One region of the Gordonia sp. AC31 genome, then DNA from elsewhere that is predicted to be linked to it. Evidence: riboswitches for the same ligand, from Rfam matches in the RefSeq annotation. Region 1 holds a riboswitch; the other holds the start of a gene.
The links. Region 1 has a riboswitch for cyclic di-AMP ahead of Q9R39_RS00835 (C40 family peptidase). Riboswitches for the same ligand answer to the same signal wherever they lie in the genome.

Region 1 (7,072 bases):
CTTCGACCCCGGGGATGTCGGCGACGGCCTGGGCGGTCTCCGGGATCCGGTGGATGTCGGCCTGGATGAGGACGATGGCGGTGATCATGCCGCCAGCCTAGTGGTGCGTGGCCCTCAGCTCGCCTGCCGTGTGCGAGAGTCGGCGACGGGTCTGGCCGCACGTGCGTCGTGCGCCGACTGCGACCACCCGAGCCGGCGTTCGGCGGAACCGGCGGGCAGGGCGACCGGCTCACTCGTCGACACGATGCGCGCGCCCGGTTCGGTCATCCAGCGGTACACGAGGCCGACCTCCTCGGCCGGCGCGCCCCGCAGCGGACCGGGGGCCGGTAACACGGTCTCCGCGGCTGCGACGAGCGCGTCGACGACGGGCATGGGCGAGACGCCGCGTCGGGCGCGTCCGGCGGCGGCGAGACGTCCGTACCGGATGACCGCGAACTGCCAGCCGCGTTCACCGTCGGGCCGGGCGACCACGATCTCGGCGATCGCGCACAGCGCGGCCAGTCGCTGGCAGCGGGCGAGGGCGTCGATCGTGAGCGCGAGACGGTCCCGATGCCGCGCCGCGGTCTCGAACATGTGGGCCTGGGCAAGGTCGGTGAGGTGCGCGGTGAGGCCGTCGAGGAGTTCGTCGGCCTCACCTCGCATGAGCCGGCGGGCCGCGGTGACCCGGGGAGAGTAGTCCGGCACCGTCTGCGGCTGCGCCGTGGCCGCACGGCAGGACCCCGGCCGCCGCCTCCCATCGGCCTCGGGACACCAGTGGTAGCCCGTCGCGCCGAGCCGTGTCGTGCACGTGCGCAGACCGGCGGCCGCCGAGATCACGTCGGCGACGGTCGCCGCGTTGTTGCGGTTGCCCACCGGGCCGATCGACTCGTCGGTGGGTGTTCGGCTGACCTTGAGCCGGGGGAAGCGTTCCTCGGTCAGGGTCACCCACCAACCCTTGTGCGGCTGGGTCGATCGTCGGTTGTACGCCGGTGCGTGCGCGCCGAGGAGCCGGAGTTCGCGGACGGCGGCCTCCAGGGCGTGGGAACACTCCACGACGTCGACCCGTTGGGCGAGGAGCACCATCTCCGCGATGCGGCGGCGCGGGTCGTTGCCACTGAAGTACGACCGGACCCGGCGGCGGAGGTCCACCGCGGTGCCCACGTAGAGGACCTCGTTCGACGGGCCGCGGAACAGGTACACCCCGGGACGGGCCGGGACATGGTCGGCGAGTGCGCGTTTGGCGCGCAGGCGCGGGTCGGTCTTCGGGAGATACGACGTCAGGTCGCCGACGGTCGCGATGCCCTGATTGCCGACGCGCTCGAGGAGCCGGTGGAAGACCTCCACCGTGGCGCGCGCATCGTCGAGCGCCCGGTGGGTGGGCCGCACGGAGACGTCGAACAGGTCGGCGAGCGCGCTCAGCTTGACCGTCGGCGCCTCGTCACGGCTGAGGATGCGCCGGGCCATGGTCACCGTGCACAGGCTGAGGCTGAACGTCCACGGCAGGTGGAGCCGGATCGCGTTCTGCCGAAGGAAACCCATGTCGAAACGAGCGTTGTGGGCCACCAGGATCGAGCCGCGGGCGAACTCGAAGAACGACGGCAGCACCGATTCGATCCGGGGGGCGTCGGTCAGCATCGCGGTGGTGATGCCGGTGAGGGTCACGATCTGCGGGGGGATCGGCCGGCCGGGGTCGACCAGCGTGGCGAACTCGCCGACCACCTCGCCGCCGCGGATCTTGACCGCGCCGATCTCGGTGATCCGGTCGCGGACCGGGTCGGACCCGGTGGTCTCGAGGTCGACGACGACGAGGGTCGTCTCGAAGAGCGACCGGTCGCTGAACTCGTTCGACGTCTCGCCCGTGGCCCCCTGGTCGGCGGCCTCCAGGTCGGCGAAGGTGAGCTGCCCCGCGGGCGAGCCGTCCACGCTGGTCTGCGTCACCCGGCGAACACTAGTTCGATCCACCGACATCGCGACCGCGACGCTCCGACATCGTGTCGTGTGACCCGTGTGACTGCTGTGTCGATCGCTGTTCGACGGACTTGTCGGTGGGCGCCCCTAGTCTCCACCTGGACGTGAGAAATGCGGTCTTCTCACGGTCACAACGACCCGTAACGGGGCCGACGCGGCCCGCCCTCGCCAGATGAGATGGAGATCACATTATGTACGTCGATTGTGCGCGCTGCCCGGCTCGTCCCGTCGCTTGCGACGGGTGCATGATGACAGTGCTGTTTGGTGGTCCGAGCTGGGACGATATGCCGCACGAAGGTGGAGGTTCGGTAACGGCGGCCACCTCGGACGCGGATGCCGAACTGGACCTCGCCATCGATGTTCTGCAGGCTGCTGCAATGGTGACCAGCGCCGCTGCACGATCTGCAAGATCCGCCAAAACCGCAGTTCAGGTGCCGGATCGACGCGCCTCTGTGACCGTCCTCAGGGCAGGCTGAGAAGCGGCCGAGGTTTGGCTGTCCGTCGCCTGGTGGACAGAGCGCATCCGATTTCGTAACCTTTCTGAGACCTTTGCGGAGCGTCCCGCTTCAACAGAAGTGGTCCGCAGTAGTCACCGCTCAATCGCCCTCGCGGGCGAACCGGGGAACCACAACCTTCGGACGGGCTCGTCGGAGCGCATCACCACTGATGCGACTCGGTCGAAACCGATCCGAATCGGGGTGAATCGCGTTGCCACGCATGAGTGTCCAGTGGATACCTCATGCGCGAAAAACGTGTAGGGCCACTCTTCCGGCCCGAACCCGACAGCTAACTCGGTCGGCGGTAGAGGAAGATCTGAAGGAGAACTCGCTTCGTGGCCAAACATCGTTTGGAACAGCCCAATCGTGGCAGCACGGTCGCCAAGAAGGCGGTGATCGCTGGATCGATCACACTCGGTTCGCTCGCCGCAGCCGCCGGCCCTGCTCTCGCGGCCCCGGTCCACACCCCGCTGGGCACTTTCGAGATCCCGGCCCTGCCCGGCGCGAAGGCCCCGGAGGCCAAGCCCGCGCCTGAGGCCACGCCGGTGAAGAAGTCGCCCGCCGCCACGGTCGAGATCCCCAACCTGGGGCAGTTCACCGTGCCGGGTATCGCGCCGGAGCAGATCCCGCAGCAGTTCCGCCCGCAGGGTGGCGGCGCGCCCCTGGGCCAGCCGCAGCTGACCGCCGGTCAGAAGGCCGTGAAGGCCGCCGAGAGCAAGATCGGTGCGCCGTACTCCTACGGCTCCGCCGGCCCCAACGCATTCGACTGCTCGGGCCTCGTCTACTGGTCCTACAAGCAGGCCGGCAAGAACATCCCGCGCGACAGCTACGGCCAGCTCGGCGGCGGACGCGCGGTGTCGTACTCCGAGGCCAAGCCCGGCGACGTCATGATCTTCAACGGTGGCGGCCACGCCGGCATCTACGTCGGCAACGGTCAGTTCGTCCACTCGTCCAACTACGGCACGCCGGTCAAGCGCGACGCCGTCAAGGAGTGGACCCTGACGGGCATCCGTCGGTACTGACGACAACTGAACACGAACAGACTGAGCACGAAGGTCTCTGGACGGGCGGATCGCGTGGATTGCGATCCGCCCGAACCAGTCCCGGGGGCCGGTCGGCCGCCTAGGGTGGTCGACGGGACGCGGGGTACGGGTGCAGGGGCCCGGGATGCTCAGGGATCGACGAGCACACACGAGGGAGTGAGTAGACCGTGCTGATCGGGGAGGGGCGTGGTCGCGCGACGCGGCCGAGGATGCGTTCGGGTCCGCTGATGGTGGCGCTCTGTGTCCTGTCGGCGTTCGCCGTTCTGGCACCGACCGTCGCCGGCGGCGTCGGGGACGCCCGTGCGGTGCCCGCGCGCTCGGCCGATCAGCTGCTCGACCGCTACAAGCAACTGGGCATCGACGCGGAGAAGACCACCGAGGCGATGCACAACGCCAAGATCGAGTACGACAAGCAGCGCGGCATCGTGGCGGCGGCCAAGAAAGCCGCGGACGAGGCGCAGCAGACGCTGGACACCAGCCGCGCCCAGCTCGCCGTGCACCAGAACCGAGTCGACGCGATCGTCCGCGCCAGCTATCAGGGCGCGCGGGTCAGCGGGCTGTACGCCGTGATGGTCAGCGACTCCCCGCAGGCGCTCCTGGACCAGATGTCGGGTCTCGACATGATCTCGCGTCAGGCGTCGGTGGACCTGACCGCGATCAAGAAGGTACGGGCCAGGACCGCCATCGCGAAGAAGGATGCCGAGCGCACGGCGGTGGCCGCCTCCGAGGCGGTCTCCCGCGCCGAACGGGTCCGTGGTGACCTTCAGACGAAGCAAGCCGACCTGCAGCTCCAGGCGATCCAGATCCGGTCGATCTACAAGTCGATGACCGGCAAGCAGTTGGCGGCTCTGCGCGGTCCGACCTTCGACTTCGATCCGCGACTGGTGCCCAAGGGCACCGCCGCCGGGCTGATCGCCACCCACGCCGCGCTCACCCGGATCGGTGACCCCTACGTGTGGGGCGCCACCGGACCGAATTCGTTCGACTGCTCGGGACTCATGGTGTGGGCGTTCCGGCAGGCCGGCAAGACCATCCCGCGATCGAGTCAGGCGCAGATGGCCGGTGGTCAGCCGGTCGAGAAGAACGATCTCAAGCCCGGTGACCTGGTCATCTACTATCCCGATGCCCATCACGTCGGTATGTACGTCGGTGACGGCTATGTCATCCACGCCTCGACCTTCGGCGTTCCGGTCAAGGTCGAGCCGCTCGACGAGGCCGGACCGTACAACTCTGCCCGCCGGTTCTAGTCCCACCGGTGACCTCACCGCGCGGGCGCGCCGGCCTCGTCTCGGCCGTGGTCGTTCTGGTCATCGCAGTTGCCACCGCGTGCGGCACGGTCGACGTGCCCGACGGGCCCGGCTCGTCCGCAGCGCCCGTGTCGTCGAGCCCCGCGGTCAACGTCTACGCGCGTGATCGTGCGGCGGGCGTGACGCGGTTGCTCGACGCGCTCACCGAAGCGGTGCGTTCCGGGGATGTGCGGGCGATCGGCACCCTCGTCGACACCGCTGCCACTCCGGCGTTCAAGGACAGATTCGTCACGGCCGCCGCGGGTTTCGCGCCCAGCCGGTTCACGCCGCGGAACGGTCGCAGCGGCACCCTGCGGTTCGCACGGTTCGGTTATCAGCTTGCGCCCACCGAAGAGGCGGAGGTGCTCGTACCCGGTGAGTTGCAGGAGCTCCTCGATGCCGGGGGGAGTTCGGACTCGTGGGTCGCTCCGGTGGAGTTGCGCTATGCGCTCGGCGGTGAGGGGGTCCCGGGAGTCGACGAGGCCGAGGTGGTCGTCGGCACCCAGTTCGTGGTCGCCCGCTACGGCGAGGCCTGGCGCCTCGTCGGAGACGCCACGGCCCTGGGAGGAGACCCCGCACCCACTCAGATCTGGGAGCTGCCCGGACTCCAGGTGGCCGACACCGCGACCGCAGGCGGCACGTCGGTGGTCGCCTCGTATCCCCGAACGTCTTCGACGGTGGCGACGCTGCAGCGGGAGCTGCCCGGGGCGGTGGATGCCGTCAGTGACTTCTGGGGCGACGACTGGGATCGCCGCGCCGTCGTGGTCGCCACGGCGACCGACGACGAGTTCGCCGCCCTCGTACCCGAGGGTCGAGCGGCGACCGGGACCGCGGCGGCCGCGACCGTGTTCAGCAGCCTCGACCTGGTCCAGCGCACCGCGACCGGACAGCGCATCATCCTGACCCCGGCGGCCCGGGAACTCGCCGCACCGACGCTCGCGGTGGTTCTCCGGCACGAGTTGACCCATGTCGCGGCCCGCGTTCACACCGCGCTCGACGCGCCGCTCTGGATCACCGAGGGCGTGGCCGAATACGTCGGGCGCAGAGGGACTCACACGAGGATCGCGGATGCCGCACCCGACCTGATCGCGTCCGTGCGTGCCGGTCGAGTTCCGACCGGGCCACCCGCCGACACCGACTTCGCGATGGACGGTCAGACTTCACAGGTGGCTTATCAGAGTGCGTGGTCGCTGGCCGCCTACGTCGCCGATCGATTCGACGAGGCGCGGCTGAAGAAGATGTACATGGGGGTCGCGGCGTCCGCCCTGCCCGCGGCGCAGGACGCGGCGATCGCCTCGAGTGTCGGGCTGACGCGTGCGGAACTGGTCGCGGGATGGCAGCGGTGGCTCGAAGTGCAGGCCCGTTGATGTCTCGAACGTTGTTGCTCACCAACGACTTTCCGCCCCGTCCGGGCGGGATCCAGTCCTACCTGCAGAATCTGGTGGACCTGCTGCCGCCGGAGGACGTGGTCGTCTACGCGCCGCGCTGGCGTGGTGACTCGCACGAGAAGTTCGACGCGGCCGCCCCGTATCGGGTGTACCGGCACCCGACGACGCTCATGCTCCCCACCCCGTTCGTGGCGCGGCGTGCCGCGGAGATCGTGCGCCGCGAACAGATCTCGACGGTGTGGTTCGGCGCGGCCGCGCCGCTGGCCGTGCTGGCGCCGGCGATGCGTCGCGCGGGCGCCCAGCGGATCATCGCCAGCACGCACGGTCACGAGGTCGGGTGGTCGATGCTGCCGGGCGCGCGGCAGGTGCTCGGGCACATCGGCCGCCACACCGATGTGATCACCTTCGTCAGCCGATACACCCGCGGCCGGTTCGCGTCGGCCTTCGGCGCCCGCGCGGCCCTGGAACACCTGCCCCCCGGCGTCGACACCGAGCGGTTCGCCCCGGATCCGGTGCTGCGACAGCGGTTTCGCGAACGTCTCGACCTCGGGGAACGTCCGACGATCCTCTGCCTGTCGCGGCTGGTGCCCCGCAAGGGCCAGGATGTGTTGATCCGCGCCCTGCCGCTGATCCGACGCACCATCCCCGACGCGACGCTGGTCATCGTCGGCGGTGGTCCCTACGGGAAGACCCTGCGCGACCTCGCGGCAGACACCGGGGTGGCCGACCATGTGATCTTCACCGGCTCGGTGCCCGCCGACGACCTCGCGGCGTACCACAACATCGCGGACGTCTTCGCGATGCCGTCCCGGACGAGGGGACGCGGGCTGGACGTCGAAGGCCTGGGGATCGTCTACCTGGAGGCATCGGCGTCGGGCGTGCCCGTGGTCGCCGGGTTGTCCGGTGGGGCG
Region 2 (7,072 bases), on a different contig from region 1:
TCTTCCACGCCAGCACCTTCCGCGCCCTGGAGGCGCGCACGGACCCGACCCGGAAGTGAGTCGCCCAGCACCATGAGCACGGTCGGCCTCGGACTGCCGCTGCCCCGCTCCCCGCGGGAAGCAGCGACCTCCGACGCGCCCACCGACGGGCCGTTGCTCGACACCTTCGGTCGGGTCGCGAAGGATCTCCGGGTCTCGGTCACCGACCGCTGCAATCTGCGGTGCTCGTACTGCATGCCGGCCGAGGGTCTCGACTGGATGCCCACCGACCAGGTGCTGTCCACCGACGAACTGATCCGGGTGCTCACCGTCGCAGTGCGCCACCTGGGAATCGAGCGCATCCGATTCACCGGCGGCGAACCACTGCTGCGCCGCGACCTCGAGGACGTCATCGCCGCCGTCGCGGGCCTCCCGCAGTCGCCCGAGATCGCGATGACGACGAACGGACTCGGACTGACCCGGCGGGTCGGCGGTCTGGTCGACGCCGGCCTCGGCCGTATCAACATCTCGCTGGACACCATCGACCCGGCCCGCTTCGCCGAGATCACGCGCCGGGACCGTCTGTCCGATGTGCTCGACGGCCTGGCGGCGGCCCGCCGCGCCGGGCTCGACCCGGTCAAGGTCAACGCCGTGGTACCCGACCGCAGCGACCTGCCCGGAGTCCCCGACCTGCTCGCCTACTGTCTCGAGCACGGTTACGAGCTGCGCATCATCGAACAGATGCCACTCGACGCCGACCATGCGTGGCAGCGAGCACAGATGGTGACCGCACAGGAGATCCTCGCGACCCTGCGGAAGCGGTTCACCCTGCTGCCCGACCCTGCGCCACGTGGGAGCGCGCCCGCCGCCACGTGGCTCGTCGACGGCCACCGCGGCGCGCACGGCCCGGCACGCGTCGGGGTGATCGCGTCGGTCACCCGGCCGTTCTGCGGGGACTGCGACCGCACCCGGCTCACCGCGGACGGATCACTGCGCAACTGCCTGTTCGCGACGTCGGAAACCGACGTGCGGCACGCGTTGCGCACCCTCCCCGACGACGAGATCGACGCCGCCCTCGCGCGCCTGTGGCGCGCGAACATGTGGGCGAAAGCGGCGGGCCACGAAGTGAACGCGGCGGGCTTCACCCAACCGGATCGGCCGATGTCGGCGATCGGCGGCTAGGCTCGCGTCCGATGCAGCTCACAGTTCGTTTCTTCGCGGCCGCGCGCGCCGCGGCCGGTGCCGAGGAGAAGGTGATCGACGTCGACCCGTCGACCCCGCTCGGCGCCCTCGAGGGCATCCTCGCCGCCGGAAACCCCTCCCTCGCCACGGTTCTCGAACGCTGCTCGTATCTGCGCGACGAGATCGCGTTCTCCGATCGGACGCGTGCGCTCGGCACGTGCACGACACTCGACGTCCTCCCCCCGTTTGCCGGTGGCTGACGCCACACCCGGCCTGTGACCTTAGTCACATCACGGTGCGGTAACAGGATGGGCACGGGACGGCCACTAACCCGTTGAACTGGGATGACGGCCGAAGTGGGTCGGAAGACCCGGATCCGGGCCGAAAATCGCTTGCGTCCAAGCAGGTGATTCAGTCCAACGAACGACGTACTGTTCGAAGCGTCCTCCTCGGAGGTCACGACACAGCAACCAAGACATAACGTCCCACCGGCCGCGCCGAGCCTCGTTCCGCCGGTGGGAACGACAAGCAATCTAGGAACGAGGACGGGGGACCCAACCTCATCCCCTGAGACCGGGCACCACACCAGGTGTCCTCGGGGTTAAGTCCCGGAAGTCGCGGCGACCACCACGACGACCCGGGACCGAGCACCTCTCGCTCGAACCCGACAGCTGACTTCGTAGGCGCGTGGAGAGAGGAAACACAGACATGTCCGGACGTCATCGCAAGCAGACGACCAGCACGGCCGCCAAGACCATCACCAAGGTCGCCCTCACCGGCGCGGTCCTCGGCGGCGGAGCAGCCCTCCTGGGCACCGGTACCGCCAATGCGGCCACCGACGCCGAGTGGAACCAGGTCGCGCAGTGCGAATCCGGTGGCAACTGGGCCATCGCGACCGGCAACGGCTACCACGGCGGCCTGCAGTTCTCCCCGAGCACCTGGACCGGCCACGGCGGCGGCGAGTTCGCCCCAACCGCCGATCAGGCCTCGCGCGAGGAGCAGATCGTCGTCGCCGAGCGTGTGCTCGGTTCGCAGGGCAAGGGTGCCTGGCCCACCTGTGGCACCGGCCTGTCGGGCTCGACCCCGCGCAGCGCGCCGACCGACACCCCGCGTGAGATCGCCCCGGTGCTCCCCGGCGGCAACGGCAGCGTCGACCTGGCGAAGACCACCGAGGACGTCGCCAACCAGGTCACCGACGCCCTCACCGAGGCCGGCGTCAGCCCCGAGATCAAGAACCTCTGGCAGGCGGCCAAGGACAGCGGCGTCACGCTGAACCAGGACCAGATCAAGCTGTTCAACGACAACAAGCACCTGCTGCCCAACCCCTGATCGCCGCTCGACGCCTGATCTGGGACCCAGACGAAGGGCCCCGCACGATGGACCATCCGTGCGGGGCCCTTTTCCATTGGTTTCGACAAGCTCAACCAGCGGGGGTCAGCTCAACCAGCGGGGGGTCAGCTCAACCAGCGGGGGTCAGCTCAACCAGCGGGGGGCGGGGTCAGGCCGAGTTGACCCATTCGTCGGTGCCGTCGTCGAAGAACTGGTGTTTCCAGACTGGCAGGCGGGCCTTGACCTCGTCGACGAGGCGCGAGCAGGTCTCGAACGCCGCCCGACGATGGTCGGCCGCCACCGCGACCACGAACGCGATGTCGCCGATGACGAGGTCGCCGACCCGGTGGGACACCGCGACCGCGCGCACCCCGTGGACCGCGGAGACCTCCGCGACGACCTCGGCCAGGACCTTCGTCGCCGTGGGATGCCCCGAGTAATGCAGCGCGGTCACGGTGCGGCCGCCGTCGTGGTCGCGGACCGCGCCCACGAACCCGACCACCGCACCGGCTTTACCTTCGGCGGCGTCGATGACCATCGCCTCGTGGTCGGCCAGCGTGATCGGCTCGTCGACGACCGCGGTGTGCACCACGTGCGAGCCGGCCTCTCGGGTCATCGGTGGTCGCCTCCGCGGATCTGATCGAGCGCGTGGTGGACGACGCCGGCGAGGACGCCGAGCCCGTCGCGGACCCCGCCGGTCGAACCGGGCAGGTTCACGACGAGGGTCGTCCCGGCGATTCCGGCGAGTCCGCGTGAGAGGACCGCGGTGGGCACCGTCGGCAGCCCGGCCGACCGGATGGCGTCGGCCAGACCCGGGATCTCGACGTCGAGGAGCGGGCGGGTCTGCTCCGGAGTCCGGTCCGTGGGCGTCAAACCCGTTCCGCCCGTGGTGATGACGAGGTCGACCTCGGCGTAGATCGCGGCGCGGAGGGCCTCGCCGACCGGCGGGCCGTCGGCGACGACGTCGCACTCGTCGACGGTGAAGCCCTGCTCGACCAGCCAGGCCTCGATGATCGGTCCGGACCGGTCTTCGTAGACACCGCTGCTGGCGCGGTTCGACGCGACGACGACGCGCGCCACGCGAGGAGTTCTCTGGTCAGTCATGAGCCGGGTCAGACGGTTCGCGGTACCAGTCGCCGGATTTGCCGCCGGTCTTGGCGAGCAGGCGGATGCCGTCCATCTGCGCCCGTCGGTCGACGGCCTTGACCATGTCGTGGAGTGTCAGCCCGGCGACTGCGACCGCTGTCAACGCCTCCATCTCCACACCCGTCTGGCCGGAGGTCGCCACGGTCGCGGTGACCTCGATCGTGTCGGCGCCGATCGCGAAGTCGACCTCCACCGACGACAACGCCAGCTGATGGCACAGCGGGATCAGCTCGTCGGTGCGTTTGGCCGCCATGATCCCGGCGATGCGCGCCGTGGCCAGCACATCTCCTTTGGGCAGCCGCGACTCGCTGAGGAGACCGATCACCTCGGCGGTGGTGTGGAACGTGCCGGCGGCGACGGCGCGACGCTTCGTCGTCGGCTTGGCGCCGACGTCGACCATGCGGGCCGTTCCGGACTCGTCCAGATGACTCAACCGGGAGCCGCCGGCCGGCCCGGTGTCCCGGGCGTCCGACCCACCTTCGTCAGTCCCGGTGGGCGGCATCGACGTCAGCGGTTGACGATGGTCTTCGACTGCACGAACGGCAGGTCGTCGACCGGAAGCGGGAACTCGGTGTCGCCGAACGGCGACAACGCACCCGAGATGTGGGTCGCGAGTTCGGAGACCGCGTGCTCGGCGGCATCGCCGTTCTCGTCCTGCGGCCAGCCGTTGTCGACGTAGTGCTTCTTGCCCTTGGCAGATTCGACGACCTTGCCGGTGCCGGCCCCCGCTTCGCCGGAGGAGGGTGTTTCAGCGCCAGATTTGTTTGCCACGTCGTGCATTGTGCCATGCCGTTCGAATGAACAAGACCCGTGTCCGGGGCGGAAGTCCCGTGCCGGGGCTATGGTCGTCGCAACACAGGTCACGCCCCAGGAGGCGCCCATGGTCGCCCAACCGGTCCAGGTCGCCGGCTACCGGGTGATCACGCGGCTGGGGAGCGGCGGAATGGGCACCGTCTACCTGGTCGAGAATCCGCAACTTCGTCGGCGCGAGGCCCTCAAGGTGATCTCGATCGCCGAGACCGTCGACGAGGAGTTCGCGCGCCGGTTCAGTCGCGAGGCACAGACCGCGGCCGCCCTCGACCATCCGTCGATCGTCACGATCTACCACTACGGCGTCGCCGACGGCGACCCCTGGTTCACGATGGCCTACCTCGACGGCCGTGACCTCCGACGCGCCTCGCTCCGCCCGGACGAGGTGGTGGCCGTCGCCTCCCGGGTCGCCGACGCCCTCGACTACGCACACGAGCACGGCGTGATCCACCGCGACATCAAACCGGGCAACATCATGGTCACTCGCCGCGCGATTAACGACGCCCTCGACCGCGTCGTCGTGCTCGACTTCGGGATCGCGAAGCTCACCACCGCGAGCACCCTGACGGCGCCGTCGTCGTACGTGGGCACCCTCGTCTACGCCGCGCCGGAGATCCTCGACGGCAAACCCGCGGGCCCCGCATCGGATCAGTACGCGCTGGCCTGTACCGCCTACGAATTGCTCTCCGGCGCAACCCCGTTCGATGCCGACACGCAGACCCGTCACATCGTCGCCAAGCTCACGACACGCCCGGCGCCGATCAGCACCTACCGCCCCGAGCTCGCCGCCCTCGATCCCGTCTTCGACCGTGCGCTCGCGCGCGGCCCCCTCGACCGCTACCCCACCTGCGGTGCGTTCGCCGCGGATCTGCGCGCGGCGCTGGGGCGAACCCACTCCGACAACCGGCCACCCGCGCCCGTGGCTACGACCCAGGTCATCACCCCGCCTCCACCGGCGAAACCGACCCCACCGTGGGTCGCCCCATCCCCCGCGCCCCCGACGCCCTCCCACCGGCGACGGTGGCCGCTCGCCCTCGCCGCGGTCGCCGTGGTCGCGGTGCTGGCCGTCGTCGTCGCGATCGGGGTCCTCACCCTCGGCGGCGGCGATGGCGGGGACGCGTCCGACGCCCCGTCGTCGCCGATCGCGGCGGCCGATGCCGGCGCCCAGCTCAGCGCCGGACTCGGGGCCACGTGTTCGATCCGGCACGGAACCGCCTATTGCTGGGGCGACAACGCGGCCGGCCAACTCGGCGACGGCACGACCGACACCCGCCAGACGCCCACGCCGGTCGCCGATCTCAGCGGCGTCACCGCGATCAGCACCGGCGGACCCAACAGCTGTGCGATCGCCGAGCGACTCGCGTACTGCTGGGGAAACAACGACTACGGGCAGATCGGCGACGGCACGACCGACGCGCGGCTGACGCCGACCCGGGTCGCCGGTCTCGCCGATGTCACCGCCGTCTCGACCGCCAACTGGGCCACGTGCGCGATCTCGGCGGGCTCGGCGTACTGCTGGGGCACCAACGACTTCGACCAGCTCGGTGACGGTTCGACCGCGAATCAGTACCGGCCGGTCCGGGTCGCCGGGCTCGACGACGTGACCGCCATCAGCGTCGGTGTGAACTTCACGTGTGCCGTCGCAGCCGGCGACGCCTACTGCTGGGGCCTCAACGACAACGGACAGGTCGGCGACGGCACGACCACCAACCGGGCCCGCCCGACCCGGGTCGCCGACCTGGACGGCGCGACGTCGGTCTCCGCGGGCGCCGCGACCGCCTGCGCGATCGCCGGGGCGAGTGCATATTGCTGGGGCGACAACGCGTTCGGCCAACTCGGCGACGGCACCACCTACGGCCGACGCACGGCGACGCCGGTGTCCGGCCTGGACGGAGTCGAGGCCATCAGCACCGGCACGTCGAACACCACCTGCGCACTCGCGGCCGGGATCGCGTACTGCTGGGGCGCCAATGCCTGGGGCTCGGTCGGCGACGGCACCCTGACCGACCGGCCGGCACCCACCCGGGTGAACGGATTGTCCGATGTCGGCGCGGTGTCCACCGGCGAACGGACCACGTGCGCGCTCGCGTCGTCATACCTGTGGTGCTGGGGTTTCAACGCCACCGGACAGCTCGGCGTCGGGGGCACCGACGACCGTCTGACCCCCACTCAGGTCACGTTCTAGCGTCGGCTCCGTCATCCGGTTGAAGGGTGCCCCGGACCTTTCCCGGTTCGGTATCGTCCCTGCATACGTCTGCGAGAGCAGCCATTTGGCAGCCGCTCTCCCGCCAAGCCAGAAAGAGGTGACGCCGTGCCGTTGAGTCCCGGCACCCACATCGCCGGTTATCGCGTGGTCTCCCAGCTCGGCGCGGGCGGTATGGGCGAGGTGTACCTCGTCGAGAACCTGCAACTCGAGCGGCGGGAGGCCCTGAAGGTCATCTCCACGGCGGTCAGTGCCCAGCCCGGGTTCAACCAGCGCTTCACCAACGAGGCCCGCACCACCGCGAAGCTCGACCATCGCAGCATCATCACCATCCACCAGTACGGCATCGAAGACGGTTCGCCCTGGTTCTCGATGAGTTACGTCGAGGGCAAGGACCTCACCGAAGAACGTCTGACGCCGGCG

Region 2: it holds a riboswitch for cyclic di-AMP, as region 1 does, so the genes downstream of both, Q9R39_RS09255 (transglycosylase family protein) here and Q9R39_RS00835 (C40 family peptidase) in region 1, are expected to answer to the same signal.

The regions. Positions count from the first base shown of each region.
Region 1 is NZ_JAUZVK010000001.1:181,591-188,662, reverse strand. Features, by position in the region: gene Q9R39_RS00850 (Lrp/AsnC family transcriptional regulator) at 1-88, opposite strand, end outside; gene Q9R39_RS00845 (DEDD exonuclease domain-containing protein) at 115-1,947, opposite strand; gene Q9R39_RS00840 (hypothetical protein) at 2,193-2,423, shown strand; cyclic di-AMP (ydaO/yuaA leader) riboswitch at 2,531-2,763, shown strand; gene Q9R39_RS00835 (C40 family peptidase) at 2,780-3,466, shown strand; gene Q9R39_RS00830 (NlpC/P60 family protein) at 3,697-4,734, shown strand; gene Q9R39_RS00825 (hypothetical protein) at 4,743-6,140, shown strand; gene Q9R39_RS00820 (glycosyltransferase family 4 protein) at 6,140-7,072, shown strand, end outside.
Region 2 is NZ_JAUZVK010000006.1:60,542-67,613, reverse strand. Features, by position in the region: gene Q9R39_RS09270 (flavin reductase family protein) at 1-59, shown strand, start outside; gene moaA (GTP 3',8-cyclase MoaA) at 73-1,161, shown strand; gene Q9R39_RS09260 (hypothetical protein) at 1,173-1,421, shown strand; cyclic di-AMP (ydaO/yuaA leader) riboswitch at 1,647-1,863, shown strand; gene Q9R39_RS09255 (transglycosylase family protein) at 1,870-2,490, shown strand; gene Q9R39_RS09250 (molybdenum cofactor biosynthesis protein MoaE) at 2,660-3,106, opposite strand; gene Q9R39_RS09245 (molybdenum cofactor biosynthesis protein B) at 3,103-3,594, opposite strand; gene moaC (cyclic pyranopterin monophosphate synthase MoaC) at 3,587-4,138, opposite strand; gene Q9R39_RS09235 (hypothetical protein) at 4,144-4,416, opposite strand; gene Q9R39_RS09230 (protein kinase domain-containing protein) at 4,517-6,631, shown strand; gene Q9R39_RS09225 (protein kinase domain-containing protein) at 6,758-7,072, shown strand, end outside.